One region of the Hymenobacter sp. NBH84 genome, then DNA from elsewhere that is predicted to be linked to it. Evidence: riboswitches for the same ligand, from Rfam matches in the RefSeq annotation. Region 1 holds a riboswitch; each other region holds the start of a gene.

Region 1 (9,789 bases):
CAGCTCAGCCAGCAGGGCCAGCATATCATCGGCCTGGAGCTGGGTATCAGCGGTGGCGGGCGTCACGGCGGCGGTGCTGGGCACGTCGTCGATGGCCAAGTGCAGGGGCTCCTTGCGGCGCAGTTGGCCGAGGGCCTCATTCACCATAATCCGCCGGATCCAGCCCTCAAACGAGCCTTCGTGCCGGTACTGGTCCAACGCCCGAAACACCTTCACAAAGCCGCCAATCATCACTTCTTCGGCATCCTCGCGGTGCCGCAGGTAGCGCAGGCACACGGAGAGCATCAGCCCCGCAAACCGCTCGTAGAGCAGTTTTTGGGCGCGGCTGTTGCCCTGGCGGCAAGCGGCAATGAGGTCGGCGTCAGTCACGGGTGTTGGGGTAGAGGTCTAGGGCGATAGCAAGCGTGTTTGGGAAGGTAGATGGGCGATGGGGAGTAACGGTTGCCTGACGGCAAAGAAAATTTTAGAGTATTTGCCAAAAGCAAAAAGATCATGGATATCATTAGGCTGTCGAAGCAGGGTAGGCATGCTGCCGTTGGCGGCTACTTTTCAACCTGCACGACATCGTACGTCGCGCACAAGTATCTTATTCACAATGCTATGAAAGAACCCAAGGAAATTGTTCAGGTAGGCGCGCTGGAGCTGCGCTTTCTGCTGGATGGCGATGATACCGACCAGCGCCTGGTGGTGTTTGAGTTTTCGGTGCCACCCGGAGCAAAAGTGCCCGCCCCGCACTACCACCAAGACGTAGACGAAATGGTGTACGGCCTAGCTGGGAGCATGACCACTACGGTAGCCGGCCAGAGCCGCACGCTAGAGCCAGGCGACTCGTGCTTCATCCCGCGCGGCGTAGTGCATCACCATGCCAACGTAGGCTCCGAAACGGCTACCCTACTCACCGTACTGACCCCGGCCCTTATCGGCCCGGCGTATTTCCGGGAGCTAGGCGCGCTGCTGCAAGCGGGCAGCCCACCCGACCCAGCGCGGGTGCAGGAAATCATGGCCAAGTACGGACTGGTAGTGGCGTAATAGCGTGTGCATTATTGCTTTAGATGTGATGTCAAAAAGAAGACGCTACCTACCCCAGCACTGTGCTGGGGTAGGTAGCGTCTTCTTTACGAAGTTGGCAGAAAGAAACCTTAGGTCGGGAAGCGCTGGATTTATACGCGTGCTATCCCAAACGCTACGTTTGTCTCTGTCATGCAAGCTTAGTAATTGCCTATCGACAGCATCACCAGCGTGCAGGCTTCTTCGGTCCGGATGCCCTTGGCCTGAGCCATCTTTTCCAGCTCCTCGTTCTCGGTGCCGGGGTTGAAGATGATGCGTTTAGGCTTGAGGTCCAGAATGTAGTCGTACCAACTGGGCTGGTTATGGGGCCCTACGTAGAGCGTCACGGTGTCCACGGCGTCTTCGGCGGGGCGGTCGGTGTGAATATCGAGTCCGGCCACCTGGCCTTTGCGAATGCCGACGGGCACTACCTCATGGCCATGGTTCTTAAGCATGTTCACGGCCCGAAACGAATAACGGGCGGGGTTATCACTGGCCCCGATAACAACGGTCTTTTTCATAAATAGAGTCTTGGGGTCTTAGGAAATTAGATTTTTACTTGAAGGTCATTAGGCTGAACGTTCAAGGAATACGGGTAAATAAAGGTGTTGTTAAACAAATAGGAGAAAACCTCCGACTCGGGTTCACGCAGGTTGATTCGGTGATGGTGGCTAGGCGGTAAGCAAATTCATAGCAATACCGCTTAGCAGCAAACCCTTACCAAGGCAAGACGCCAGTGGAAGAGGATGCCGTGCCGGTGGGGCCATCGGCTGGCAGCAGGGCCAGCCGGATGGCCTCTGCCGCCCCCTGCGCGGGCGTGTCAGTTCCCTCAAAGCCATTCAAGTCGGTGGCCGTATAGCCGGGAGCGGCTGAATTCACCTTGATGGCCGTGGCCCGTAGTTCGTAGGCCAGCTGCACGGTGAGCATATTCAGCGCAGCCTTTGAGGCCGAGTACCCTAGCAGGGCCCAATCGTGCTGCCCCACGATGGTGAGCGAGCCCAGCGGGCTTGACACGTTGACGATGCGCCCCGCCGCGGCCTGCTTCACCAGCGGCAAAAACGTTTGAGTGACGGCCAGTGTACCCAAAAAATTGGTTTGTAGCACTTGCGCTACGCTGCGCACATCGGCGGTGCCCGGTGAGCCGTCGCCGGGCACATTAATGCCCGCGTTGTTCACCAGGATGTCGAGGTGGCCTGTCTCGCGTTGTAGGCGCGCCGCAGCCGCGTCGAGCGTTGCTTGGTTGGCTAGGTCTACTTCGAGGAAGCGAACATCGCCTTCGGCAGCCAGTTCCGCTGCGGCTTGCTCACCTTTGGTGGCCTCGCGGGCTCATAGGTACACCTGGCAGCCTGCCTGCAATAGTCCCCGCACTATTTCGAAGCCAATGCCTTTGTTGCCGCCCGTCACCAGCGCAATTTTCTTGTTTTCCATGTCAGTTGTGGGTTTAGCCTCCTACTTAATAAGGAGGCGAGTAAGTACCCCACAAAGGTCCGGGCAGTAGCTTAGGGGCAAACTTCGTCAGTCAACCCATCTGTTGTAGATTTCAAACATGGCAGCGCAATTTCAAATGCGCCATACAAGTTGACGCCCGATAACTACACCCCAAATACGGCCAAGCGCCGGAAGTCTCCTGGCGTTTGGCTGGCCTGACGCTTGAAAAAGGTGCAAAAATGCGCTACGTCGGTAAAGCCCAGGCTGTCGGCAATTTCTGAAATACTCCAGGCGGTTTGCTTTAGCAAAAGTTTGGCTTCCTGCGTTAATCGGCGGCTGATGAGGGCGGTGGTCGTGTGGCCCGTCATCTCCTTCAGCACGCGGTTGAGGTGGTTGACGTGCACGGCCAATTGATCGGCATAGTCCATGGCGGTGCGTAGGCGAAGCGGTGGTTGCGGGCTTTGGCGCGGAAACTGCCCTTCCAGTAGCTCCGTGAATTGGGTGGCTACCCGTTCGGCGGCGCTGTGGGTAGCCAGCGGGGCGGGGGCCGGCTGTAGCTTCTGCACTAAGTGAATCAGCTCCCAGAGATAGGTGCGCAACAGGTCGTGCTTGTAGGCGTAGCCGGACGTGAGTTCGCGGGCCATCTTCTCGAAAATAGCTTCAAGTACTGCGCAATCGGCCTCGGTTACATCCCACACGGGGTAGGCCCCAGGCTGAAAAATGGGTAGCTCTGCCAGTACCACCCCGGTGCGGGCGGGTAGCAGAAAGGCGTCATCGAAGAGGCAGCTATAGCCCGTAAAATCCTCGGTGAGCGGCAACCACCGATAGGGTACGCGCGGCGTCACCAGAAACAAAGTGTTATTGCCGACGTGCGGGGCCTGATCGGCACACTCTACTTGGCTACGCCCCCGGCAGAGCGTGATTTTGTAGTAGGACCGCCGGTTAAACGTCATCGGGGGTGCTCCGCGGAGGTCTGCCAACGGGAATACGTTGAAATGCCCTACCCCCTGTTCCATATCGGGCGGCGGCAAGACGCCTACTGCGGACTCCGAACTTGGAGCACACGCAGCGTAAAAAGCAGGTAGGGAATTCGGTTTCATACAGGCACTTATACGTAGTAAGCGTGGCAGTAGGCAGCAGCGACGACACGTTGCCATAAGAAACAGGAAGCTACTCTCACGGGGTTGATTCCTGCTATAAAGGCTGACTTGGTCGTTTTCGCTTAGCTTAGGTAGAAGTCAGCGGTTTATCCTAATTTGTTCATTAACATCTACAAAGCAAAAAGGTGTTGTCGGTTAAACAACACCTTATTCCAACAGCCAAACCAGCCAGGTATTTGCTCCAATTAAAGCGCTAAGCTCCCACTAACTGCCTCTGCGCACCGCTCGCCGTCCATGGCGGCCGATACGATGCCGCCGGCGTAGCCCGCGCCCTCGCCGCACGGAAACAAGCCTCGCACCACCGGGTGCTGCAAGGTGTCCCGGTCGCGGGGAATGCGCACCGGTGACGACGTGCGGCTCTCTACCCCCACAATCTGCGCGGCGTTGGTGGCATAGCCCGGAATCTTACGCCCGAAGTTCTCGAAGCCCTGCCGCAGCCGGCCCGCCAGGTTCTTGCCCAACACCTTGTCCATGGGCACCGATACCAGGCCAGGCTGGTAGGAGGTTTCTAGTAGGTCCACTGAAATTTTACCTTTTAGGAAGTCGGCCAGGCGCTGGGCGGGGGCTACCTGGGTATTGCCGGCCAGCTGGCAGGCGCGTTGCTCTATTTGCTGTTGCAAGCGCAGGCCAGCCAGCGCACCGTGCTGGCGCACGTCCATATCCTCCAGCTCCACGGCCGTCACGATGCCGGAATTGGCATATTGCGAGTCGCGGCGGCTGGGGCTCATGCCGTTGACTACCACCTCGCCGGGGGCAGTGGCGGCGGGTACAATAAAACCACCGGGGCACATGCAGAACGAAAATACGCCCCGCTGCCCACCTTGGCCCTGTGTTTGGTGCACCAAGGCGTAGGAAGCCGCGGGCAACAGGCCACGGTCGGGGAGGCGGTACTGGGCGCGGTCGATGAGCTGCTGCTGGTGCTCCACGCGCACGCCCAGGGCAAAGGGCTTGGCCTCGACGAGCACACCGCGGCGGTGCAGCAGTTCGTAAATGTCGCGGGCCGAGTGGCCGGTGGCCAAAATCACGGCATCGGCCAGCAGTTCCTCGCCATTGGCCGTGACGACGCCGCGCAGGTGGTTGCCAGTCAGCACCAAATCGTCTACCCGCGTATCAAACCGCACCTCGCCGCCAGCCTGCCGCACCGAGTCGCGCAGGGCGGCTACCACGGCCGGCAGCTTGTTGGTGCCGATGTGGGGGTGGGCATCGACCAGAATATCGGGGGTAGCGCCGTGCTGCACCAACAGGCGCAGGATGCGCTGCACGTCGCCGCGCTTGGTGGAGCGGGTGTAGAGCTTGCCGTCGGAGTAGGTGCCCGCGCCGCCTTCGCCAAAGCAGTAGTTGGAATCGGGGTTAACGAGCTGTTGCTTGTTGAGAGCCGCTAGGTCGCGGCGGCGGGTGCGCACGTCTTTGCCGCGCTCCACCACAATGGGCTTGATGCCCAGCTCAATAGCCCGTAACGCCGCGAACAACCCAGCCGGACCAGCACCCACAATCAGCACCGTGCGATGGGCGCGACTTACATCCGGAAACTGAAACCAGGGTCCGAACAACTCGGCTGGCGGTGTCGTGCGGTAGATGTCGGCGCGCAGGCGCACCAGCGGCTGCCGGCCGCGGGCGTCGATGCTGCGCTTGCGCAGGTGCACAAAATCGGCTTGGCCGGGGCGCAAGCCAGCCGCGGCTAGCAGGGCTTCGTAGCGGGTCAGCTCGTCGTAGGCTTGCTCGGGCGCAAGCAGCAGCTCGACTTCCTGGGGGGAAGGGGTAGGCATGGGTGAAAGGGAGTTAACCTTTAAACCGAAGTAGGAAAAGGATTGCAAAGATACGGCAGGAGTGGCAGCTTGTCATTTCGAACGCAGTGAGAAATCTGAAGTATTCCTGCTGATCGGATTGTAGGCACACGCAAGATTTTCCTGTCTGCCTGATGGGTAGAGTAGTCTGATGTGTTCCAGATTTCTCACTGCGTTCGAAATGACAAGCAGCTATCCTACCGCCTCCACGGGCGTGTCCAGAATACGGACGGGGCGCTTGTTTTCATCAATGGCCACGAACGTGAACACGCCCGAAACGGCCTTTTCGCGCTCCTCGGAGTACATCTGCTCCACAAACAGGTCCACGCGTACTTTCAGGCTGGTGTTGCCCACGTGCTCCACGCGGCCAATCAACTCCACCAGCGTGCCGCCGGGAATGGGATGGGTGAAATCAACCCGCTCGGACGAGACGGTTACCATTTTCAGGCGCGAAAAGCGGGTGGCTGCTATGAACGCTACCTCGTCCATCATGTGCAGGGTAGCCCCGCCGAACAGCGTGTCGTAGTGGTTAGTAGTGTTGGGGAATACGGCTTTGAAGATGCGCGTCTCGGCGCGGGTAATTTTTTCTTCGATGGTCATCACAACGGAGTGAAAGGGTGAAACGCCCTTCGACAGCTTTCCGCAGGAAGCCAAACCACAACCAAGCCGATAGGGGGGTAGGGAGATACGCGCACGACTCCTGGCCGGCGGCGCGGGGCGCTCCGGGGCGGGTCGTATGCTTCCTCAATACCCGACAACGGCCCCAGGCGCGGGGGCTACGCATTGTCAGTCAGCGGCAGGCAGATTTTCTGACTTATACCTCCTAGCCGCCCAACTCTGCTCGCCCGGCCGTGGGGCCAGGCAATGGGTAGCAAGCGGGGACCCTGCGGGGGTACTTACAGTAGCGCGTCTGTTCGGGAGTTGCACCCGATTCCCTTTTCAGGCCACTCCCAGGGGCGGCCACCTTCCGTTGTCTGATGGAAAACAGGCAAAGAACAACTACCGGCAAAGGTAGGCGCTGGCGCGGGAATTGATAAGCCACGTCCGTGCCGTACCAAAAGCAACCTGCTATTGAACGCGGTATATAGTCACAAAAACTGCATTATATGCCGGCAACATCGTTGTGCAAGCGCGGTCCTCGTTCGCTTTGGCCTTACGAATAGTAACATATAAGGTAGTGCCTTTGGCCAGTGTGGTGGGCAGATTCAGGCCGTAGTAGCTGCCACTAGCGGAAGCAGCGCTAAGTGACGAGCCGAACATTCTCCCTACTTCTTCATTTTGCTGAGTATTGGAAAAGTGTAGCAAGGGCAAGCGGCAGTCACCGCCGATACCTTGGGCTATTACCTCGTATTCCTTCGGTGCAGCATCGTCTTTCTGGCAGCCAAACGCTACGAGTAGAATGCTCAGCAATAGCAAATAACGTATCATGGCGGCAGGGTTTATCAATATAGAATACTAACTAGTGGGGGCTTTCGGAGAAAACTACACCACAGATACTAGAGAACTGATAAGGCAAGAATGGTTGCAGGCGTAGCATCTGAATTGGTGTGATAAGCCATTTCGACGTCTCCCAAAAACAAAGCCTCCGACGACTATTTGCATGACAACAGCTCCTGCCCGCACGATGGCCTCGCGGGTGAAATCCATCTTCAGCGGCTCCATTGGCAACCTAGTGGAGTGGTACGATTGGTACATCTACTCGGCGTTTGCGCTGTATTTCGCGCCGGCGTTTTTCCCCAAAGGCAATCAAACGGCGCAGTTGCTGAACTCGGCAGCCATCTTTGCGGTGGGCTTTCTGATGCGGCCGTTGGGTGGCTGGCTGCTGGGCCTCTACGCCGACCGTCGGGGTAGGAAAGCAGCCCTGTTGCTATCGGTGCTGCTGATGTGCGCCGGCTCCCTACTCATTGCTCTCACGCCCGGCTATGCCAGCATCGGGGTGTTTGCGCCGGTGCTGCTAGTGGTGGCACGGCTACTACAAGGCCTGAGTGTGGGCGGCGAATACGGCACCTCGGCCACCTACCTCAGCGAGATGGCCGATCAGAAGAACAGAGGGTTCTTTTCCAGCTTTCAGTACGTGACCCTGATTGCCGGTCAACTGGTGGCGCTACTGGTGCAATTGGGTTTGCAGGCCGTGCTTACGATTGAGCAGTTGCATGCGTGGGGCTGGCGCGTGCCATTCGTTATTGGGGCGGGGGCAGCGGTGGTAGCCTTGTTTCTGCGCCAGCACATGGAAGAAACCGACGCCTTTGTGAAGAATGACCAGCCTGCGGGAGCAGCGCTAAAGAAAGAAGAAAGCAAGCTGCGCGTGCTGATGCGTTACCCTCGCGAGGTGCTCACGGTGGTGGGCCTCACACTGGGCGGTACTATTGTGTTCTACACGTTCACCACGTACACGCAGAAATTTTTGGTGAACACGGCGGGGTTCACTAAGGACCAAGCTACGCTAGTGTCGTTTGGGGCGCTAGCCGTGGCGATGGTGCTGCAACCCGTGGTAGGGGCGCTGTCGGATAGGGTAGGACGGCGGCCGGTGCTGCTGGCCTTTGGGGTAGGCGCCACGCTGGGCACTGTGCCACTGATGACAGCCTTGGGCCACGCTACCACCACCTGGGGCGCATTCGGCCTGCTGGTCATCGCCATGCTGATTATGAGCGGCTACACGGCCATCAACGCCGTGGTGAAAGCCGAGTTGTTCCCAACTGAAATCCGGGCCTTGGGGGTAGGACTGCCGTATGCCCTCACGGTTGCTATCTTCGGAGGCACGGCCGAGTACGTGGCGCTGCTGGCCAAGGGCTACAACGTGGAAGCGTGGTTTTACTGGTACGTAACGGCTTGCGCCAGTATTTCCCTTGTCACCTATCTGCGCATGGCTGATACCCGGCACACGTCGCGCATGAACCAAGCGTAAAGGCCGGCTACTGCGCATGCCGGGCGTTCCATTCGGCGGCGAGAGCCGGAAGGCGGTCCGAGTCATCTGTCAGCCAACCCATAGCCGATTTCGTATCAGAAAAATACTGCGCGTCGAAGCGGATGGCAGGCTGCACCAGGCTATGCAGCGCATTAATGGCCAACTGGTTATGCGTCTGCCCACTATCCAGCACCAATACTAGTCGCTCCAAGGGTAGGACCACCAAGCCAGGCATCCAGTGTGTGCCCAACCATACCTCATCTTCTAACGATAAGTCGGGCACACTATTCATATCAAGTAGCAACCGCCGCACGGCTAATTGCTGTAGCAGCATGAGCAGTTGCCCAGCGCTGCGACGCAGTTGCCGTACGTTGCGTCCGCTTATCCATTCGACTCGTAATACAGTTGCTACCTCGTCATATTGCAAATAAAAATCAGATATAGTGCGTATAATCACGTTTTGTATAAGCAAAAGTACAGTTACAAAGATATAGAGTATAGTAGGTTGCATCAATATGATACTGACTTTTTTATTTTGGGAAAAAGGGCTAATGCACTAGCAATAAACAAGAAACCCTGGCCACTATAGCAGCCAGGGTTCTAATAGAAGCTTGCCCTATTATGGAAGGAAACTACTTATCCGCCCGCTTAGGGCGCTTGGCGCGCTCGTATTGCACAGGCCAGGCCAGTTCTACGTCTAAATCAGAGGCGGCATGTAGGGGGAAGTACGGGTCGCGAAGGAATTCGCGGGCCAGCAACACCAAATCGGCCTGGCCTTTCTGGAGGATGTCCTCGGCTTGCTGGGCGGTGGTAATGATGCCCACAGCACCCGTAAGCATCCCGGTTTGCTGTTTCACGGCCTCGGCAAACTCCACCTGGTAGCCCGGGCCAGTCGGAATTTTGGCATCGGGCACGTTGCCGCCGGTAGAGGCATCCAGCAGGTCAACGCCGTTTGCCTGGAGTACGCGGGCCAGCTGCACCGAATCGTCCTTGGTCCAGCCACCCTCGGTCCAGTCGGTAGCCGACACGCGCACGATAACGGGGTAGTCGTCGGGCACCTCGGCGCGGATGGCGGCCACCACGTCCAGTAGCAGACGGCTGCGGTTCTCGAAGGAGCCGCCATATTGATCGTTGCGCTCGTTGCTGAGCGGCGATAGAAACTCGTGCAGCAGATAGCCGTGGGCAGCGTGTACCTCAATGATCTGAAAACCAGCTGCAAGGCTGCGGCGGGCGGCGGCCCGAAAATCAGCGACAACCTGCTGGATTTCCTCCTCGGTGAGGGCGTGCGGCGTGGCTTTGTCGGAGGAGAAGGGTAGGGCGCTGGGCGCTACCACCTCCCAACCGTTGGGCTGCGTGGCCGCAATGGCTTTGCCGCCGTCCCACGGGGGCGTGGTGCTGGCCTTGCGGCCGGCGTGGGCCAGTTGCACGCCAATGGCGGTGCCCTGCTGGCGCACAAAGTCGTTGA
Region 2 (9,789 bases), 1.7 Mb from region 1:
CTGGAATTTCTTAACGATTACCGCCGACAGAAGTCGTTGCATTTGGCCGAGCGACTGGTGTTTGTTGGCTCTGTGGCGCTATATGGTCAGCAAGTGTTAGCCGGCGACGAGCGGCAGTACTTCAACAACACCCAAAAGGTGGCCGCAGGCGTGGCCGTTTTCAGCTTGATAGCTAATGTGCTCATCTCGCGTAACACCAACACCCACTTGCTGCGGGCAGTAGAAACACACAACAGCATGTTCCCCGCAGCGCGGCACGGTGCCCTCTGGCAGCGCTACCGCCCCACTACAGTAGGCATGAGCGCCACTGCTACGGGCCGGCCTTTGCTGGCGTTGAGCTGGCAGTTGCACTAATTTGCCCGTTTTTGCGTAGATAGGGGCATGGAATATCCGTTGCCCGCGGCGGCCCGGCAGTATGTAGCCGACCACCTGCACCACGACCCGGCCCAGCTGGCGTTGCAGGCCCGCCGCTTTCCGGGACTCCCCGTCCCCGAGCTGGTTCGCCAGATTCAGGCCCGCCAAAAGGCGCGCACCAAGCTGCCCGCCTGGGCCGAAAACCCCGAATTGATTTTTCCGCCGGCCCTGTCGGTGGAGCAGGCTTCGTCGGACCGCACGGCAGCTTTTAAGGCCGAGTTGGTTGGCGGGCAACGCTTAGCCGACCTCACGGGCGGCTTCGGTGTAGATACCTGCTACTTTGCCAGCCACGTAGCCGAGGTGCACTATGTGGAGCGAAATCCGCAGTTAGCCGAGGTGGTGCAGTACAATTTGGGTCTGCTAGGTGTGCGCAATGTGCACTACCACACCACTGATGCCCTGTCATTTTTAAAAAGCACACCGGATACGTTTGACTGGCTCTACCTCGATCCGGCCCGCCGCGACACCGCCTCGCGCAAGATTTTCCGGTTGCAGGACTGCGAGCCGGATGTGCTACGTATCCTACCCTTACTGCTGCACAAGGCACCGCGCATCCTGCTCAAAACCTCACCCATGCTCGATATTGAGCTAGCCATTCAGGAATTGAAGCATGTGCGTCGGCTGTGGGTACTGGCTGTGGATAACGAGTGTAAGGAGGTGCTGTATGAGCTAGGTGAAGAACCCGCCGTAGACCCCGAGCGCTACGCCGTGAACCTGACCCGCGCCGGCGAGCAGCAGGAGTTCCGCCTGAACCGCGCCCGGGAAGCCCGCGCCATATCGCGCTACGCCGAGCCGCAGACGGGGCAGTACCTCTACGAACCCAACGCGGCCATCCTGAAAGCAGGAGCGTTCCGTAGCATCGGCAATGCCTTCGAGCTACTGAAACTGCACCAGCACAGCCACTTGTATATGGCCGACGACCTGCGTGCGGACTTTCCGGGTCGAATCTTCCGCATTCAGGCGGTGGAGCGTTACGATGCCGATGCTCTCCTACCCTACCTTGGCTCCGAAGCGCGCGCACACGTTACTACCCGCAATTTCCCAGATACGGTAGCCGTGTTCCGGCAACGCACCGGCATCCGGGAGGGCGGCCACATCTATTTGTTTGCTACCACCGATTTGCGGGGCCGCCTAATGGTATTGGTGTGCGAAAAGGTGAAGCGTTGGAGTGGAGAGCTAGTAGCGGCTACCCAATTGGCTTAGTATACCGTACTATTTGGCCGGGCTGGTCCACTGGCTATCCTTGATGCGGAAGCGCCAAGGTAGGCCAGCCGCCTCCGCGCCAGCGTAGGCCAGCCCTACTCTGGCGCTAGCGCGTACCTGCGTGTCGGGCACGTCCTCGCCGTGGTCTTCCAGCCAAAGCACCTCGCCCTGCAGATCGGTGCCGGTGAGGGCGGGTGTGACGCCTAGCGCCTGCGTGAGCAAGCCAGGGCCGGCCGTCAGGTTGCGGGCTATGGCCGCTAGACCGCGCCGGCGGAGCATCGTATCAATGCCCACGGTAGGCTCAATGGCGCGAATCAGGACAGTATTAGGAATATCGGCGGCGTTGCTGACGATGTTGAACAGCGTGTGCCGCTGATATACTGTGTAGAGGTAGGCGCGGCCGCCCGGCTCGTATAGCGCCTGTCCGTGCTGGCCGCGCCGCTTCAGGTGCATTGTGAGGGAGTTGTCGCCCTCGTGAGAGTAGGCTTCCGTTTCGACGATGCGGCCGCCGGTTAGCTCGCCATCAATGCGGGAGAAGACGTACTTCCCCAGAAGTTCGCGGGCAATTAGGGTAGGGTCGGGGCGCTGGAAGAAAGCGGCTGAAATTATATTGGCCACGGATTCGTTTGGATATTGAGGGTTACACGAATTTTTGTGAACGAGAGTTTTTTTCGCCCATCGCCTACCCTGTCATCCTGAGCTTTCTAACAGCCCCATCCACGAAATCCGTGTAATCCGAAAAATCCGAGCGAATCCGTGGTTCAGACAGTATCTTTGTGGCGTAGCGGTGGCCGGACCCTAAATGCGGGGCGAGGCTGAAAAGGGAATCCGGTTCAAGGCCGGAGCTGTCCCCGCAACTGTACGCTTCGAGAGTGGGCGCATCACGCAGCTGCCACTGTTTCGCAGAACGCCAGGTTTCGATCACGAAACTTAGCCGGAGAAATGGGAAGGCGATGTGCCCGAAGCAAGCCAGGAGACCTGCCACTACGTTTCCCCATGTTCAGCGCCTTCGGTGGAAGGGCGGAGAACGAATGCAGCGGGCGGCCTCGGCCTCCCGGTTTTTTCTGTTTTCGGCCTCGGCTACGTGGCGGGTTTCGGCTCGCAGCGGAGTTTTGAACTGACTTTTCCTACCCCGGAAATTTTGGTTCGGATACGTTTTTTACGCGCTACTTCTTCCACCCCTACCCGCACGTTACGCGTGCTGGCGGTGGCAGCAAGCCTGTTGCCAACCGCAGCAGTGCAGGCCCAGCGCGCACCCATTGATACCAGCGCTGCCACACCCCATTTGCTACCCACGGCTGTAGTAGAGGCCGCCCGCTTGAGCCGCTATGCTGTGGGCAGCCGCCGCACTACCCTCGATTCGGTGGCTGTTAACCAGCTGCCAGCGGGCACGCTGGCCGAGGCGCTGAGCCGGCTTACCCCCATTTATCTGAAGAATTACGGGCCGGGGCAGCTGTCGTCCATCACGCTGCGCGGCACCTCGGCTCGCCACACGGCCGTGCTCTGGAACGGCTTCAACATCAACCTGCCTACCCTGGGCGAAGCCGATTTTGCCCTGCTACCCGTGAATGGGGCTACCCGCATTACGGTGCAGCCCGGGCCGGCCAGCGCGGTGTACGGCAATGGCGCTTTGGGGGGCACAGTGCTGCTGTCGTCGCCGGTGCAGTGGGGAGCGGGGTGGCGCGGGCAGGCGCAGGCCGATGTGGGCAACTATGGAATGCGGGCGGGTAGCGTTGAGAACAGCTTCAGCAACGAGAAGCTGGCCTTGCGCACGGCTGCTTCTTACCGCGAAGGACAAAACGACTTTCCCTACCAGGAGCGCACGATTGACGGCTTGGTGGAACGCCGGCAGACCAACGCCGCCTACCGGCAATGGAGCCTCACCCAAGATGCTACCATGCGCCTGGGCCAGCACGGAGAGCTGATGGGCGCCGTGTGGCTGACAGACGCCGACCGCCGCATTCAGCCCGCTATTGGGGCCGCTAACGACAATGCCCAGGAGCGCGACCAGAGCCGTCGGTTGTTTGCCGGCTACCGCCACGTGGCCGGCCGCCACGAAACGGGCGTGCGCATGGCGTGGTTTGAGGATATTCTGAACTACCGAAGCAACACCGTGGCGCAGAGCAACTCGCGGGTGCGCACCAGCCAAATACAGGTCGACCACAGCCTACAACTCCGCTCCAACCTGAGCGTGCGGGTAGGCGGCGAGGCGCAGCACTTTGCCGCACGGGTAGATGGCTACGGCCAAGACCTCACCGAAAACCGCTTCTCGGGCTACGCTCTCGTGCGATACGACCCTATGTCTACCCTCCGCCTCACGGCCAATATCCGACAAGCGTTTATTCCGGGTAGGCGGCCGCCACTGGCTCCTACCCTGGGCGGCGAGTGGCAGGTGTGGCAACACGACACCCATACGTTGGTGCTGAAAGGCAGCGCAGCCCGCAGCTACCGTGTGCCGACCCTCAACGAGCGATACTGGCGCCCCGGCGGCAACCCCAACCTGCTGCCTGAAACCAGCCTGGGCTACGAGGCCGGCGTGCAGCACACTTTCAAGCCTATTCCTACCCTCTCGCTGGTGACGGAACTGACGGCCTACCGCCAACAGGTGCGCAACTGGGTGCAGTGGCTGCCCAGCGACACGGTAAGCTACTGGTCGCCGCGCAACCTACGCCGGGTGCGAGCGCAGGGGATAGAGCTGAGTTCGGAACTGGGCTGGCAGCCGGGGCGCTACACCCTCACGGCGCGGGCGGCCTACGCCTATACCCAGTCGCAGAAGGTGAGTGGCTACACATTCGACCCTGACCCAGTGGGTGTGCAATTGCCCTATGTGCCCTTACACACGGTGGCGTTCACCACGCGCCAGAGTTGGCGCGGGTGGCAACTGCTCACGCAGAGCACCTTCACCAGCTTCCGCTACACCGATGCTTCGGCTACTAGTTTCCTACCCTCCTACTTTCTGCTAAGTGGGTCGTTGGGCTACACCTTCACTACCCGCAGCACCTGGAGCCTTACCGCGCTGGTGCAGGGCTTCAACCTTACTAACCTCACCTATAACAGCTACGAAGCCCGCGCCATGCCCCCGCGCAATGGCGTGCTGAGCCTGCGCGTGAGCTGGCGCTGATTCTAATTTTCACACTTTTCTTTTATATGACACAACGTTTTCTTTCCCTCAGTGCCCGCACGGCCTTCATACTGGCCAGCGGCCTGACTCTCTGGAGCTGCGACCCAGACAACGACAATGACGCCTCGCCGGCCGGTAGCAATGTGTTTATCGTGCAGGAAGGCAACTTCACGCGGTCTAATTCCGAGATAGTGGGCTTCAACAGTAGTGTAAGTGCTATTACCAATGCCGCTTTGTTCCGCTCCGTGAACAACCGTATTCTGGGTGATGTGGCGCAGTCGATGACAGTAGTTGGCAACTTAGGCTACATTGTGGTGAATAACAGCAATAAGGTTGAAGTAGTATCTCTACCTGATTTCAATGATCAGGCGACGATTGACATCTTTGCCAAAGCCCCCGTAGCTCCCGATACCGTTACACGCCTCATCCTACCCCGCTACTTCGCTGCCAGCAACAAAAAAGGATATGTGTCGCAAACGGTAAATTACGATGTACCGAACGGCCGCGTGAGTGTGATTGACCTGGCTACCAATCAAGTAACCAAAACTATTCCGGTAGGAAAACAACCCGAGCAAATGGCTGTGGTAGGCAACAAGCTGTTTGTGTCGAACAACGGCAGCAATACCGTTAGTGTCATCAACACTCTAACCGATTCAGTGGAAGCCACCATTACCGTAGCCGATAGCCCGGCTAGCATGGTAGTAGATAAGAACAATGCTCTGTGGGTGATGTGCTCCGGTCAGAGCACCTACAGCTCTACCCCTCCCTACGCACCCATCGTAACAGTACCGGGCAGCTTGGTACGGATAGACCCGGCTACCAACGCTGTGACGGCTACCCTGCGCTTTGCGGCGGGCCAGCAGGCCGGCGGCCTGCGTATTAATGGCGCGAAAGACCAGCTATTTTTCCGTCGCCAAAGCGGCGTGTACCGCATGAGCATTACGGATACCGCCCTACCTACTGCGCCGCTGTTTCAGCGCCGGGGTGGTTTCTACGGGCTTGATGTAGACCCGCGCACGGGCCTAATATATGGCTCGCCGGAAAACTTCACGGGCACGGCTCGTTTCTTCCGCTACCAGACCACTGGCCAGGTTATCGACTCCTTCACTATTGGTACCAGCGCCAACAGCTTCGTGTTTTATAATTAGGAGCGCTATCCTACCCACCCTATCCTAGGTGGCCTATCGCTAAAACGGCCCCGTACAGGTTTGTACGGGGCCGTCGTAGTTTATAAAATGGTCACGAAGTATGCTTAATCGGCTTTACCGTCGTGGTTGTGGTCGGTGGCTTGCAGGGTTTGATCGTACTGCTGCTCGATGGTTTTTTGACCAGCCGTGTCGGGAATGGCGCGGGTGGAGGGCATAGAGTCCAAGTCGCGGCCGGGAGTAGCGTCGGACTGACCGAAGTCTTTGGCGGCGCCGCGCTCTACGTCCGTATCAGCATTATCGGTGCCGGTGCTGCACGCGCCCAGCAGAGTAGCAGAGGAAATAAACAACGTGGCGGCCAGCAGGCGCAGGGTCGAAAGAGTTTTCATGAGGTAGGGAAAGCAAAAAATCAGCGAGGAGAAAGTAATGGTACGGCGGAAGGCCGCCGCGGTTTTCGTTCTCTTTCCGAAGTGCCAGGTAATGATATATTTGTAGTCCGTTGCTTTGCACTTATGGCCCGTACACTCACTTCTTCTATTCCTTATCTGCGTTTGCGACGGCAAGCTGGCATCCTGGCTGGCGTGAGCCTGTTGCTGGCCCTGCTGCTGATTGGCTACACCTTTGGCGTAGAGAATCATTTTTTTGCTAGACTATTTTCCGCCTTTTTCGTATTTTTCTGGTTGTTGGCAGTCACTTTTTTGGGCATCGTACCGTTTGTGAACTGGGCTGCCCGTAGTTGGTTTGGCAAGGAGTGGACTTCCGACTCCTTCACAAAAACTGCTGCTCGTCGTTCATCTGCCTCAACCTCACCATCGTCTGCGCGTACACCTACCCGAACTGCCTCTCGATCCAGCCAAAAACGACACCCGTGAAAACTACACTCTTACACATCAAGAACATGGTGTGCCCCCGGTGCATCGACGCCGTACGCACTGTGTTGGAACAAGCCGGCTACCGGCCCACCGAAGTAACCCTGGGCCAGGCTCAGCTTGACCGTACTACCCCGGCCGACCCTACCGCCGTGGCACCTATCCTGCAAGAAGCGGGGTTTGACGTGCTCACTGGGCGGGCTGAACAGCTCACCGAGCAAATTAAAACGTCCTTGACCGAGTACCTGGAGCACCTGCGCACCGCCCGGATGCCCCTCACCACCTCGGCCTTTCTGACGGAGCGTTTTGCGGCTACCTACTCGCACCTGAGCAAGGTATTTTCGCGCACCGCCAACCTCACCATCGAGAAATACCTGATCCGCCTCAAGATTGAACGCGTGAAGGAGATGCTGAGCTACGGCGAAATGACCCTAAGCGAAATTGCTGACCAAATGCGCTATAGCTCGGGCCAGCACCTGAGCAACCAATTCCGCCAGGTAACGGGCCGCTCCGTGAGCGAATTCCGCCGTGATCTGATGCCCAAGCGTTTGTCGCTAGACAAGGTAGGGTAACACGGAACTGTCCAAAATAAAACCGGCGGGGTAGGAGCTGTGCTCTCCTATCCCGCCGGTTTTATTTTGATGGCTATCTAATATGAATCTTGGCTTCCGTGTATTGTATCTATAATACTCTACAGATTAGGCTCTGTCTCACCTATCGCTAAAGGATGAGCCTTCATCTGCACAATATAAATTTCCAACATTTTTTTGAATAATTGGCTGTATATCAAACGTTACCGGAATATTGTGAGGCGCACCAAGCAAATTGGTACCCTGCTTAATTATGTTGTACTCCACATGTACTTCACCTTCGTACCAACAGTCGAAGAAATTCACGAATCCTTTAAATAGGTTACGCAACAGGCGTACTGGAAAACCAGGCTTGTTATGACCGCCGCTCGAGAAATTCAGGTAGCTATAAAACACACATTCTTCAATAAGTAAGCCACCCACAAAGTAAGCAAATATGAAATCGGCCCGGTGAAAATGGCAGTAGCTCAGTATCATCGGTCGCTCATATGAAAGCACTACGCCAGATAAGTCGTCTACCTCACAGTGTAATATGATAATGGAGTGGAAGCAATAAGTATTGTCGGTTGATAATTGCAGCAGATCCAGCTTTCCTATAATATGATAGTATTGGAGCGATTCGCCGTTTCGCAGCTTCTCCAATGCCACATCAGCAGGTAAAGCGGTCAGAAGTTGGGGGAAATTGAACACAGTAATACTGAGTTGATTTGACGCACTCTAAAGTAAGAACAATAGACCGCGCCGTATCTTTGTGGGCACCTTTACCGCCGCTTGGTGGTTATTGCCGCCGTGTCTAGTCCTCGCATTCTCCTTATTACCCCGCCGCTTACGCAGCTGAACACGCCCTACCCGGCTACGGCCTATATCAAAGGCTTTCTGGTGGGGCGCGGCTACCAGGTTACGCAGGCCGACCTAGGGCTGGAACTAGTGTTGAAGCTGTTTTCGCAGGAAGGGTTGAAGCGGGTTTTTGCGGCTATAGAGCAGGGTAGTTTTGAGCTGAGCGACAACGCTCGCCGTATGGTGCGCCTGCAACGCAGCTACCTCACTACTATTGGGCCGGTCATCCGCTTTCTGCAAAATAAGGATACTACCCTAGCGCCGCGCATCTGCCACGCCCGCTACTTGCCCGAAGCCAGCCGCTTCGATAACGTGGCCGATTTGGAAAGCGCTTTCGGCACGATGGGCCTCACTGATCAGGCTCGCCATTTGGCCACGCTCTACCTCGAAGACCTTGGCGACCTGATAAAAGAGACAGTAGGGCCGCAATTTGGTTTTTCGCGCTACGCCGAGAAGCTGGGCATGTCGGCTACTTCGTTCGATCCGCTGCACGAAGCACTGCAAGCTGCGCCCAACTTGCTGGATCAAATGCTGGAAGAGTTGCTGGATGCGCTGGTGACCCGCGTGGAGCCAGATGTGGTGGGCTTCTCGGTGCCGTTTCCGGGCAACTTATACGGGGCATTGCGGCTGGCAGGCCGAGCCAAACATCTGCGCCCACGCATCAAAACCCTGATGGGCGGCGGCTACCCTAATACCGAACTACGCCAGTTGAAGGAACCACGCTTTTTCGATTACATCGACTACCTCACACTGGACGATGGCGAGGGGCCGTGGCTACGGCTGCTGGAGTATTTGGGTAAAGAAATAGGTCAACAAGACAGCCATGCTGAGCCTGCCGAAGCATCGCTCCCCCTACCCTTCCAGCGCACTTTCCTGCGTAATGCGGCTGGTGAAGTCGAATACGTCAATCAGCCTTTCCCCGACATTCCGCACCCCGAGGTAGGCACCCCCGACTACTCCGATTTGCCGCTCGCTGAGTATCTCTCGGTGATTGAAGTGCTGAACCCCATGCACCGGCTCTGGAGTGACGGCCGCTGGAACAAGCTCACCATTGCCCACGGCTGTTACTGGAAGCGCTGCTCCTTCTGCGATGTAACGCTCGACTACATCTCGCGCTACGAGACGGCACCCGCTACCTTATTGGTAGACCGCATTGAGCAAATTATTGCCCAGACGGGCCAAACGGGTTTTCACTTTGTAGACGAAGCCGCCCCGCCCCTGGCCCTGCGCGACCTGGCCGTGGAACTGTTGCGCCGACGCGTGAGCATTACGTGGTGGGGCAATATCCGTTTCGAGAAGACCTTCTCGCCCGATTTATGCCGGCTACTGGCTGCCTCAGGCTGTATTGCCGTGAGCGGCGGCCTGGAAGTGGCTTCCGACCGCCTCTTGGCCCTTATGGAAAAGGGCGTGACCATTGCCCAAGTAGCCCGCGTGACGGACGGCTTCACGCAGGCCGGCATCATGGTGCACGCCTATTTGATGTATGGTTTCCCTACCCAGTCGGCGCAGGAAACGGTGGATTCGCTGGAAGTGGTGCGGCAGCTGTTTGGAGCGGGTATTGTGCAAAGCGGTTATTGGCACCGCTTTTCCATGACGGCGCACTCGCCTGT
Region 3 (9,789 bases), 1.1 Mb from region 1:
TATGCAAAACCGTGTGCAGGCCATTGTGAAAGAGAAATTCACGGCGCTGCACCCTACCATGGAATGGCGCTTCAACGACGCGGCCCTGAACCTGCTGGAGAAAATAGAAGCCGGCAATAAAAACGCTGAGATGGAAGATATTGTCTTCCAGGAAGTGTACCCCTTGCATGGCTCCAGCGATATTCGCGGTAGCAGCACGGCCCGCAACGAAGCCGTGCAGGGCGACCTGATCGAACATCTTTCGTTGGCCAACAAAGTTCTCAAAAAAGCTTCCGAGTTTCAGCAGTTGCCTATTCTGGATGAGCTGAAGTTCTATGTGGAGAAGAACTTGAAGCGGCTGCAACAGGGCATTATCTCGGGCGATGAAGTGAGCATTTTCGATTCGCTAAAGTCGGAAGTGGAGCCACTGTTTGAGTATTTTGCGCAGAATACGCTTGAGCTACGTCCTGTTATTGCCGACTATTGGAATAACATCGACCCCGTTTTGGGCATTCTCTATAAGCGCCGCAAAGCTTTCGAGCGGAGTGTTACGCTGCTCAACGATACGGTGAGCGACTACCTCGACGAGGAAGAGCAAAAGGCCCAGCAGATGTTTCCGCACTACTTCCAGCGCTTCAAAACGGATGGCGTGGAGTACAACATCTATGTAGGCGCGTCGCTGGTCGAAAATAAGCCCTTCGACTTGGTATTCCTGAAAAATTTGCGTTTGTGGCAGTTGCTGGTGATGGTGGAGATTACGCGCCGCACTGCCGCCCTCAAAGAGCACCTACCCGTTCCCCTCGATACTACGCAGCTTGTTCTGATTCATAGCCAGCCGCTGGCCATTCGTTTCCGGCAGGATGAGCGCCAGTTTGACGTGGATGGCGCCTACAACATCCGCTACGAAATCATCAAGAAGCGCATTGATAAGGCCACTGTGCTGGGCACCGGCGAACGACTCACCCAACCCGGCTGCATTGCCTTGGTTTATGCCCAGCAACGCGAAGCCGACGAGTACCTGGAGTACCTCGACTACCTCCAAGACCGCGGCATGCTGGAACCTGAAATTGAGGAGCTAGAGCTGGAAGAACTGCAAGGGGTGAAAGGTTTGCTGGCGCTGCGGGTGCGGGTGAAGCTGGAAGAACAGAGTAGTTAAAACAAACCGCCTGTCATCCTGAGCGCAGCGAAGGACCTTCTTACGTTTGAACGAGTCGTTGTTACGTCAGTCGTTCACGCGTGAGAAGGTCCTTCGCTGTGCTCAGGATGACAGGCGGTTTTGTAGTCCGTCCTATAGTTTTACTACTTCCGCTTAGGCTTAATGGTAGTGCCGAACGCGCCTTTTTGCTCGAAAGACTTAATCACTTCATCCTCTACCGGCGTGCGCTGCACTACGGGGTTGTTGGCCCAAAACTCAGGGTCGTACTTGGCCTGACGGATAGTTTCGCGGTCTTTCTCGTCCAGGGTGCCGCGCTCGTAGGCAATGCCGGTGGGCTTGCGGTTGGTGTCGTAGAAGAACGTGAACGACGACACATCGAGCTTGGTGATGGGCGTGCCGGGGCGCAGCACGTCGGCGGTCAGCTTCACCTTCATGTAGTCGAGCGGCGACACGGGGTCGGGCGTATTCTGGAAGCTCAGATCGAACGTCAGCAGCGTGTTTTTCAGCTTGTACGTCGGGTTTTGCGAGGCGGAAGTGTAGTTGGGCGACGTGATGGTGAAACGCACTACCTTGTAGGTATCGGTATCAATCCAGACGGTGCCGTTGGCCTGGTAGCCTTCCACCTCAGGGCGGGTTTCAAAGGTAATTTCGGCTATGTTGGCATCACCTTTTTCCAAGATACCCTGTAGCTCTACGTAGTAGTTTTTCACCGCATTCGGGCTCAGCAAGGCCAGCGACACGGTGCTGTCTGCGTTGGGGTTATAGAGGCCGTAGCCTTTGGTGTTGAAGGAAAAGTTGGTGAAGTTGAGTAGGGCTTGCTTGGCGGCAAAGCGTCCCTGGGTCGTAGTGGTTCCTTCAATACGAGCGTTGTTGGACTTCACGTTCCAGATCATTTCCTGCAACTCGGTGGGTTCTGCACCGATGCGCGTTACCTGGCGATAGTAGGCTTTGCCGTAGAATTTCTCATCGTAGTTATCGGCCATGTGGCGGTAAGCACGGTCTACGAGTTGGAAAGCGTAGCTGCCTACCTTCACTTCGGGTAGGGTAATAGTGGCCGAGCCCAAGAGCACCTCAAAGGGCTTTTGCGTGCTGGTAACTACCAGTGTATCACGCAAGTGACCAATCTCGGAGAAGACAACGCGCTGCGGCAATGAGGGTAGGTTCAGGAAAAACTGACCATCGGCGTTGCTAGCCGTTCCCAACGATGTGCCCGGAATACCGATACTCACGAAGGGAATCGGTTCCTTGGTTTCTTTATCGAGGACAGAGCCGCGCAATTGGTATTGCGCCTGCGCGCTGCTACCCAGCACTAGCAGGAAAAAGCCTAACAGCGCCGACAGGCGCGCAACGGCAGCAGAAAAGTTTTTTGAACTAGCCAAAATAGAAAGGATTGGATGAACGGCGGCTTGCTACAACGCCAATACAGCGCGCAACCGTACGCCGCCCCGCAAAATACGGGCCGCACCCTTGGGGAAGAGGTGAAATGGTGAGATAGTGAAATGGTGAGTTTGTCTGTCATCCTGAGCGCAATGGAGCGAAAGTGAAGGAACTTGTCACGCTGACTATCAACGACTCGTTCTGCGGGCATAAGGTCCTTCGCTGCGCTCAGGATGACAGACAAACTCACCATTTCACTATCTCACCATTTCACCTCTTCCCAGCGCGCACTTGGCGGGCAGCTTGCACCATGTTGCGCAGGGCAGCTTCGGTTTCGGGCCATTTGCGGGTTTTGAGGCCGCAGTCGGGATTCACCCACAGGTTTTCGGCGGGTAGGAGCGCCTGGGCTTTTTCCAGTAGGCCTACCATTTCCTCCGTGCTAGGCACGCGGGGGCGAGTGAATGTCATAGACGCCCGGCCCGATTTGGTTGGGGTACCGGAAATCGGCGAAGGCGGCCAAGAGCTCCATCTGCGAGCGGGAGGTTTCCATGGTAATCACATCGGCGTCCAGCTCGGCAATGGCGGGTAGGATTTCGTTGAACTCCGAGTAGCACATGTGCGTGTGAATCTGGGTTTCGTCGCGCACGCCGGACGCGGCCACCCGGAACGCCCGCACGGCCCAGGCCAGGTAGGTGGGCCAGTCGGAATGGCGCAGGGGTAGGCCCTCCCGAATAGCCGGCTCATCAATCTGAATCAGCTGAATGCCGGCCTTTTCCAGTGCCTGCACTTCTTCGCGGATAGCCAGCGCAATCTGCAACGCGGTGGTGGCCCGCGGCTGGTCGTCGCGCACAAACGACCATTGCAGAATGGTCACGGGGCCGGTCAGCATGCCTTTCACGTACCGCCGGGTTAGGGCCTGGGCGAAGGTGCTCCAGGCCACGGTCATGTCGGCGGGGCGGTGGATGTCGCCGTACAAAATAGGCGGCTTCACGCAGCGCGAGCCGTAGCTCTGCACCCAGCCGTTTTTGGTGAATGAAAAGCCGTCGAGCAGCTCGCCGAAGTACTCTACCATGTCGTTGCGCTCAAACTCGCCGTGTACCAGCACGTCTAGCCCTACCTCCTCCTGCCACCGAATCACGTCGACAGTGGCATTTTGCAGAGCTTCGTTGTACTGCTCGGCAGTCAGCTCCCCTTTCTTGAAGCGGGCGCGCAGTTGTCGAATATCCTCGGTTTGCGGAAACGAGCCGATGGTAGTTGTTGGGAACAAGGGCAACTGTAGCTGGGCCTGCTGGCGGGCCTGCCGCACCGCAAACGGGCTCCGGCGGCGGGCATCAGCCTCCGTCACGGCGGCGGTGCGTTCCTTGATGTGCGGGCGGTGAATGCGGTCCGATTTGCGGCGGCTTTCCAGCGCCTGCTGGTTCTGGTGCAATAGGTTCTGGTCGCCGTGGTCGGCAATCTGGCGCAACTCCCCTACCTCGCGCAGCTTCTGTTTGGCAAAGGCCAGCCAGTTTTTGATTTCCGGCGTTAGGGTCGTGTCGTTGGTTTCCAGGTCCAGGTCGCAGGGGCTGTGCAGCAGGGAGCAACTGGGTGCCAGCAGCACCCGCTCAGTGCCCAACGCGGCTACCGCCTGTTCAATCAGCGCCAACGACGCCTGATAGTCGTTCTTCCAGATGTTGCGGCCATCTACCACACCCAGCGACAAGCTCAGCCACTGCGGAACCAGCGGCAGCACGGCCGTTAGTTGTTCCGGCGCCCGCACCAAATCCACGTGCAGGGCGCTGATGGGTAGGCTCACGGCCAGCGCGGCGTTGTCGCGCAACCCTTCGAAATAAGTCGATACGAGCAGCTTAAGGCCTGGACAGCTACGCGCCAGTTTGGCGTAGGCAAATAGGTAGGCCTCTTTTTCGGCGGGTGTTAGGTCGAGGGCTAGGTAGGGCTCGTCGAGCTGCACCCAGGTGGCGCCGTATTGGTGCAGCTTGGTTAGCACCTCCACGTACACGGGCAGCAACCGCTTCAGCAGCTCAATGCGGTGGAAGCCCTCTTCCTTTTCCTTGCCTAGCAATAGGTAGGAAACCGGCCCCAGCAGCACCGGCTTGGGCGTGGTGCTGAGCGTATTGCGGGCATGAATAAACTGCTCGAAAATGTGTTCCGAAAACAGCCGAAACTCCTGATTGGCCGTGAACTCGGGCACGAGGTAGTGGTAGTTGGTATCGAACCACTTCGTCATCTCCATGGCCGTGATGTCGAGGCCGTTGCGTTGGTAGCCGCGAGCCATAGCAAAGTACAGATCCAGCGCCGTGTTCTGCGGATTTTCGCTGAGTACGGGCGTGTAGCGCCTGGGAATGGCTCCTACCATCAGGCTAGTGTCCAGCACCTGGTCGTAGTAGCTGAAGTCGTTGCAGGGAATCAGGTCGAGGCCGGCTTCTTGCTGCAACTGCCAGTTGTGCTGGGCAATGCGGCGGGCGGTGGCCTGCAATTCGGCTAGCGTCAGCTGGCCCGACCAGTATTTCTCACTGGCTTTTTTCAGTTCGCGCTGGCTACCAATGCGCGGGTAGCCGAGGTTGTGCGTAAGCATAGTGCTTGGGTTGAAGGGAACAATAAATTGATTATTGTTCTCGCAACGAGTACGTTACGTGCCCAACACAGCGTATGGCCTACCCTGCACCCTACCATCCGGCGCGCATACGCACGCGCCAGCCTCCACCCCGCGGAGGCCCTGAAAAGACAGCAGTATGCAATTGACCAGACTACTGCTTCAGAGCGCGGAAGCATACGTCAAGGCGTAGAAAGGCAAGTCTCCTGGCTTGTACCATTACGATCATCCTTCTCACTCTGCCTGGCAGAACAATGGACGTGCTACGGATCGTAACTTACTTGGGTACTTACAGTTGCGCGACAGCCCGTGATTCACACACGGTTCCTTATTAATTCCGGTATTACCCGAAAACCCCTCTATGGCAATTGATATTGCAAAGAACTAGGGGCAATGATACGCGAAATTTCCGGCGCAACAACTCGGCGGCTGGCTGGTTAAGGCTACTTACTCATCAACGTTCGTACGGTGTAGAGACGCATACTTGCGTCTCGTCGTTGAGCGACACCTCTTCATCATTAAATAACAGCCAATACAAACAACTTCAGCAACGACGAGACGCAAGTATGCGTCTCTACACCGCGCAGAGGCTACCACTCAACTCTTTTTATTTATCCCCCCTACTCACATGGAAAACCTCACCGGAAAAATTGCCCTGGTAACGGGCGCTGGCAAAGGCATTGGCCGCGCCGTAGCCGTGGCTCTGGCGCAAGAAGGCGTACACGTGGGCCTGCTGGCCCGCTCTGAAAACGACCTGCGCGAAGTAGCCGCCGAACTAGAAAAACTGGGCGTGAAAACGGCCGTTGTCACGGCAGATGTGGCCGATCGTGCCGCCGTAGAAGCTGCCGCGGCACAGGTGCAACAGCAGCTTGGCACCATTGATATTCTCATCAACAACGCCGGTACGGCCGCGTTCGGCAAGTTTCTGGAGCAGGAGCCGGAAGCCTGGGAAAACATTATCCGGGTGAACCTCATGGGCGTGTACTATGCCACCCGCGCCGTACTACCCGGCATGATTGAGCGCCAGACCGGCGACATCATCAATATTTCGTCTACGGCTGGGCAGCGCGGGGCGGCGGCTACCAGCGCCTACTCGGCCTCCAAGTTTGCCGTGCTCGGCCTCACCGAGTCGCTAATGCAGGAGGTGCGCAAGCACAACATTCGCGTGTCGGCCCTCACGCCCAGCACCGTGGCTACTCCGCTGGCGCAGGAGCTGAAGCTTACGGATGGCAACCCGGAGAAAGTGATGCAGCCGGAAGATTTGGCCGAGTTCATCATTGCCCAACTGAAGCTGAACCGCCGGGTATTTGTGAAGGAAGCCGGTTTGTGGAGCACCAATCCGTAGCTCACGGGTAGGATTTGACAAGACCGTCCTTTCGACCAGCGGGAGGACGGTCTGTGTTTATAAAAGGGCATTCTGTGCAACTATTTCCTTCTCTATTCCTCTATTTTCGCAACTTACGTGTCTCACCCGTTGCGAAATACCTTGCCTACCTCTCGTTTTCCACTGCTCTTGTTGCTGCTGCTGACGCTGCTGCACACCCCGGACGTCTCTGCTCAGCGGCGGCGCAAGCAAGCTAAAACCCCTACCCCGGCCGCTTCGCTGCATGCGCCGGTGCCGTTTGCGCCCCAGCTTAGTTCGCGTTGGGTTGATTCGGTGATGGCGACGCTGACGCCTGACCAACGCGTGGCGCAGCTGTTTATGGTGGCCGCCTACTCCAACCGCAACCGCGTGTTTGAAGACTCGGTGTCGGCGCTCATTCAGCAGTATGGGATTGGGGGACTTATCTTCTTTCAGGGTGGCCCGGTGCGGCAGGCTAAGCTGCTGAACCGCTACCAAAGCCAGAGCAAAGTGCCGCTGCTGGTGGCGCTGGATGGCGAGTGGGGCTTGGGCATGCGCCTGGATAGCACCATCCGGTTTCCCTACCAGATGAGCATGGGCGGCATTCGCGACAACCAGCTCCTCTACGACATGGGCCAGGAAATTGCCCGCGAGTTCAGGCGCATTGGCATGCACGTGAACTTTGCGCCGGTGGTAGACGTGAACAACAACGCCGCCAACCCCGTGATTGGCTACCGCTCGTGGGGCGAAAACCGCGAGGACGTCACCGAGAAAAGCTACCAGTACATGCGCGGTATGCAGGACGCCGGTGTACTAGCCGTGGCCAAGCACTTCCCTGGCCACGGCGACACCGACACCGACTCGCACCTAGCCCTACCCCTCATCCGGGTAGACCAGCGCCGGATTGATACGCTGGAGCTATTTCCTTTCAAGAGCCTCATTAAGCGCGGCTTGGGTGGCATGATGGTGGCCCACCTCAACATTCCGGCCCTCGACAGCACCGGCCTACCTTCTACCCTCAGCAAGCCCATCGTGACGGGGTTGCTTCAGGAGAAGCTGGGTTTCGACGGCATGATCTTCACCGACGCCATGAACATGAAGGGCGTTATCAGCAAGTACCCGCCCGGCGAGGCCGACGTGCGCGCCCTGCTGGCTGGTAACGACATTCTAGAGTTTTCGAAGAACATTCCGCTGGCCCTGCGCATGGTGCGCGAGGCCATCAACCGTGGCGAGCTGACGCAGCAGGAAATAGACCGACGCTGCCGCAAGGTACTGGCCCTCAAGCAGTGGTCCGGCCTCGACCACTACCGCCCTGTGGAGCTGAAGAATCTGTACGAAGACCTGAACACGCCCCACGCCGAGTACCTCACGCGCCGCCTCTCGGAGCTAAGCGTAACGGTGCTGCGCAATCAACAGCAAGCCCTACCCCTGCAACGCCTCGACACGTTGCGGGTGGCCACGCTCACCATCGGCACCACCGATACCACCTACTTTCAGAAGAGAGTGGCCGACTATGCTACCACCAAGCACTTCTGGCTGCCCGCCACTGCCAGCTTCGACGAGCTGTTGCGCATGCGTGAGACGCTGAAGCCTTACAACACTATTCTGGTAGGCGTGAACAACTTGGGCCGCCTACCTGCCACCAACTTTGGTGTGACGCCCGAAACCAATGTGCTACTGCGCGACCTGACCACCGGGAAACAGCGGGTAGTGGTCAGCGTGTTTGGCAATGCGTATGCGGTAGACAAGCTGCGCGATTTGAACCGCGCCACTGCCGTGGTGCTGGCCTACCAGGAAAGCCAGAATGCGCAGGAGGTAGCCGCCGAAATTATCTTCGGGGGCGTGGGCGCCACCGGGCACCTACCCGTTACCATCAACCACCAGTTCCCGTACGGTGCCGGCCTCACCACGCAGGGCGGGCAGCGCCTGGCCTACTCCTACCCCGAGGCCGTGGGCATGAGCAACAACCTCGAAACCCGCATCGACTCGCTGATTACCAATGCTATTGCTGCGCAGGCATTTCCTGGCGCAGAGGTGGTTATTGCCCGGCGTGGCACGGTGGTGTTGCGCAAAAGCTACGGCACGCACACCTACCCTACAGCTGGCCAAAAGGCGCGTCCCGTCACCAACACCGACCTGTACGACATGGCTTCCGTCACGAAAATCACGGCTGCCCTACCCGCTTTGATGAAGCTACAGGACGAGGGCAAGTTTTCGCCGGAGATGACCCTGGGCCAGGTTTTCCCGGAATTCAAAGGCACTAATAAAGAGAATATCAAGCTGCGCGACGTACTCACGCACCAAGCCCGCCTGAAGGCCTGGATTCCGTTTTGGAAAGAGTATACCGAGCCGCAAGGCTTCTTCAACCAACTGTTCAACAAGCGCCCCGACGCCGTTACGGTATCAGACAAGAAGCCCAGTGAGATGAGCCGGCGCTACTTCCGGACCGATTCGTCGGCGCGGTTCCCGATTCAGGCGGCCCCGCACGTGTGGGTGCGCAAGGATATGCCCGACCGCATTCATAAGGAAATTGGTACTTCGCCGCTGAACGCGAAGCCAGGCTACGTCTACTCCGACCTGTCGTTTATCATGTACCCCGAGTTTGTGAAGCGCGTGTCGGGCAAGCCGCTGGACCAATTTTTAACCCAGGAAATCTACCGGCCGTTGGGTGCTACCACGCTTACCTTCAACCCCACGCGCCGCTTCCCGCTCAGCCGCATTGTGCCCACAGAATACGACTCGCTGTATAGGCACCAACTGCTACACGGCGTCGTGCACGACGAAGGCGCTTCCCTACTTGGCGGCCTTTCGGGCCACGCTGGGCTGTTCGGCAACGCCAACGATTTGGCTAAAGTGGTGCAGATGTACGCCTGGAATGGCCGCTACGGTGGTCAGCAGGTGTTGAAAAAGGAAACGCTACAAGAGTATACCCGCTGCCAGTTCTGCCCCGACAACCGTCGCGCCCTGGGGTTCGACCGACCCACGGCCGACCCGACCATCAACTCTGCCAAAAGTGCCTCCCAACAGAGCTACGGCCACACCGGCTACACAGGCACCTACTTCTGGGTGGAGCCCACCGAAGACTTGGTGTGCATTCTATTGACCAACCGCGTGTACCCTACCCGCAACAACAACAAGCTAGGGGAGCTGAGTGTACGCAGCAAGTTCCTGCAAATTGCCATTGAGGCGGCGCAAGCAGGCAAAACGGCGCGCCTACCCATCGAGTCGACGGTGCCGAAAGAAGAATAGCATCGTGCGCTTTCATTCGTAATGCCCGTCGGTGCAGCGGTTTTGCTTCACCGACGGGCATTGTGTTTATATTGAGCAGACCATCTTTCATTA

What was found. Region 1 has a riboswitch for cobalamin ahead of F1C16_RS07470 (acyl-CoA thioesterase). Riboswitches for the same ligand answer to the same signal wherever they lie in the genome.
Region 2: another riboswitch for cobalamin. It lies ahead of F1C16_RS14760 (TonB-dependent siderophore receptor); the one in region 1 lies ahead of F1C16_RS07470 (acyl-CoA thioesterase).
Region 3: another riboswitch for cobalamin. It lies ahead of metE (5-methyltetrahydropteroyltriglutamate--homocysteine S-methyltransferase); the one in region 1 lies ahead of F1C16_RS07470 (acyl-CoA thioesterase).

Annotation. Positions count from the first base shown of each region.
Region 1 covers NZ_CP043644.1:1,781,899-1,791,687, reverse strand. Annotated here, with positions in the region: gene F1C16_RS07500 (RNA polymerase sigma factor) at 1-369, opposite strand, end outside; gene F1C16_RS07495 (cupin domain-containing protein) at 601-1,029, shown strand; gene F1C16_RS07490 (CoA-binding protein) at 1,209-1,568, opposite strand; partial or broken gene F1C16_RS07485 (SDR family NAD(P)-dependent oxidoreductase) at 1,765-2,475, opposite strand; gene F1C16_RS07480 (AraC family transcriptional regulator) at 2,640-3,491, opposite strand; gene F1C16_RS07475 (NAD(P)/FAD-dependent oxidoreductase) at 3,821-5,401, opposite strand; gene F1C16_RS07470 (acyl-CoA thioesterase) at 5,612-6,019, opposite strand; cobalamin riboswitch at 6,201-6,402, opposite strand; gene F1C16_RS07465 (hypothetical protein) at 6,488-6,847, opposite strand; gene F1C16_RS07460 (MFS transporter) at 7,020-8,324, shown strand; gene F1C16_RS07455 (hypothetical protein) at 8,332-8,658, opposite strand; gene F1C16_RS07450 (NADH:flavin oxidoreductase/NADH oxidase) at 8,957-9,789, opposite strand, start outside.
Region 2 covers NZ_CP043644.1:3,499,622-3,509,410, forward strand. Annotated here, with positions in the region: gene F1C16_RS14745 (hypothetical protein) at 1-354, shown strand, start outside; gene F1C16_RS14750 (class I SAM-dependent methyltransferase) at 382-1,617, shown strand; gene F1C16_RS14755 (DNA-3-methyladenine glycosylase) at 1,627-2,235, opposite strand; cobalamin riboswitch at 2,386-2,618, shown strand; gene F1C16_RS14760 (TonB-dependent siderophore receptor) at 2,759-4,738, shown strand; gene F1C16_RS14765 (DUF5074 domain-containing protein) at 4,765-5,886, shown strand; gene F1C16_RS14770 (hypothetical protein) at 5,991-6,272, opposite strand; gene F1C16_RS14775 (hypothetical protein) at 6,396-6,755, shown strand; gene F1C16_RS14780 (AraC family transcriptional regulator) at 6,752-7,324, shown strand; gene F1C16_RS14785 (hypothetical protein) at 7,463-8,032, opposite strand; gene F1C16_RS14790 (radical SAM protein) at 8,132-9,789, shown strand, end outside.
Region 3 covers NZ_CP043644.1:2,899,548-2,909,336, forward strand. Annotated here, with positions in the region: gene F1C16_RS12125 (GAF domain-containing protein) at 1-1,135, shown strand, start outside; gene F1C16_RS12130 (carboxypeptidase-like regulatory domain-containing protein) at 1,279-2,514, opposite strand; partial or broken gene metE (5-methyltetrahydropteroyltriglutamate--homocysteine S-methyltransferase) at 2,783-5,087, opposite strand; cobalamin riboswitch at 5,284-5,479, opposite strand; gene F1C16_RS12140 (3-ketoacyl-ACP reductase) at 5,734-6,450, shown strand; gene F1C16_RS12145 (glycoside hydrolase family 3 N-terminal domain-containing protein) at 6,592-9,696, shown strand.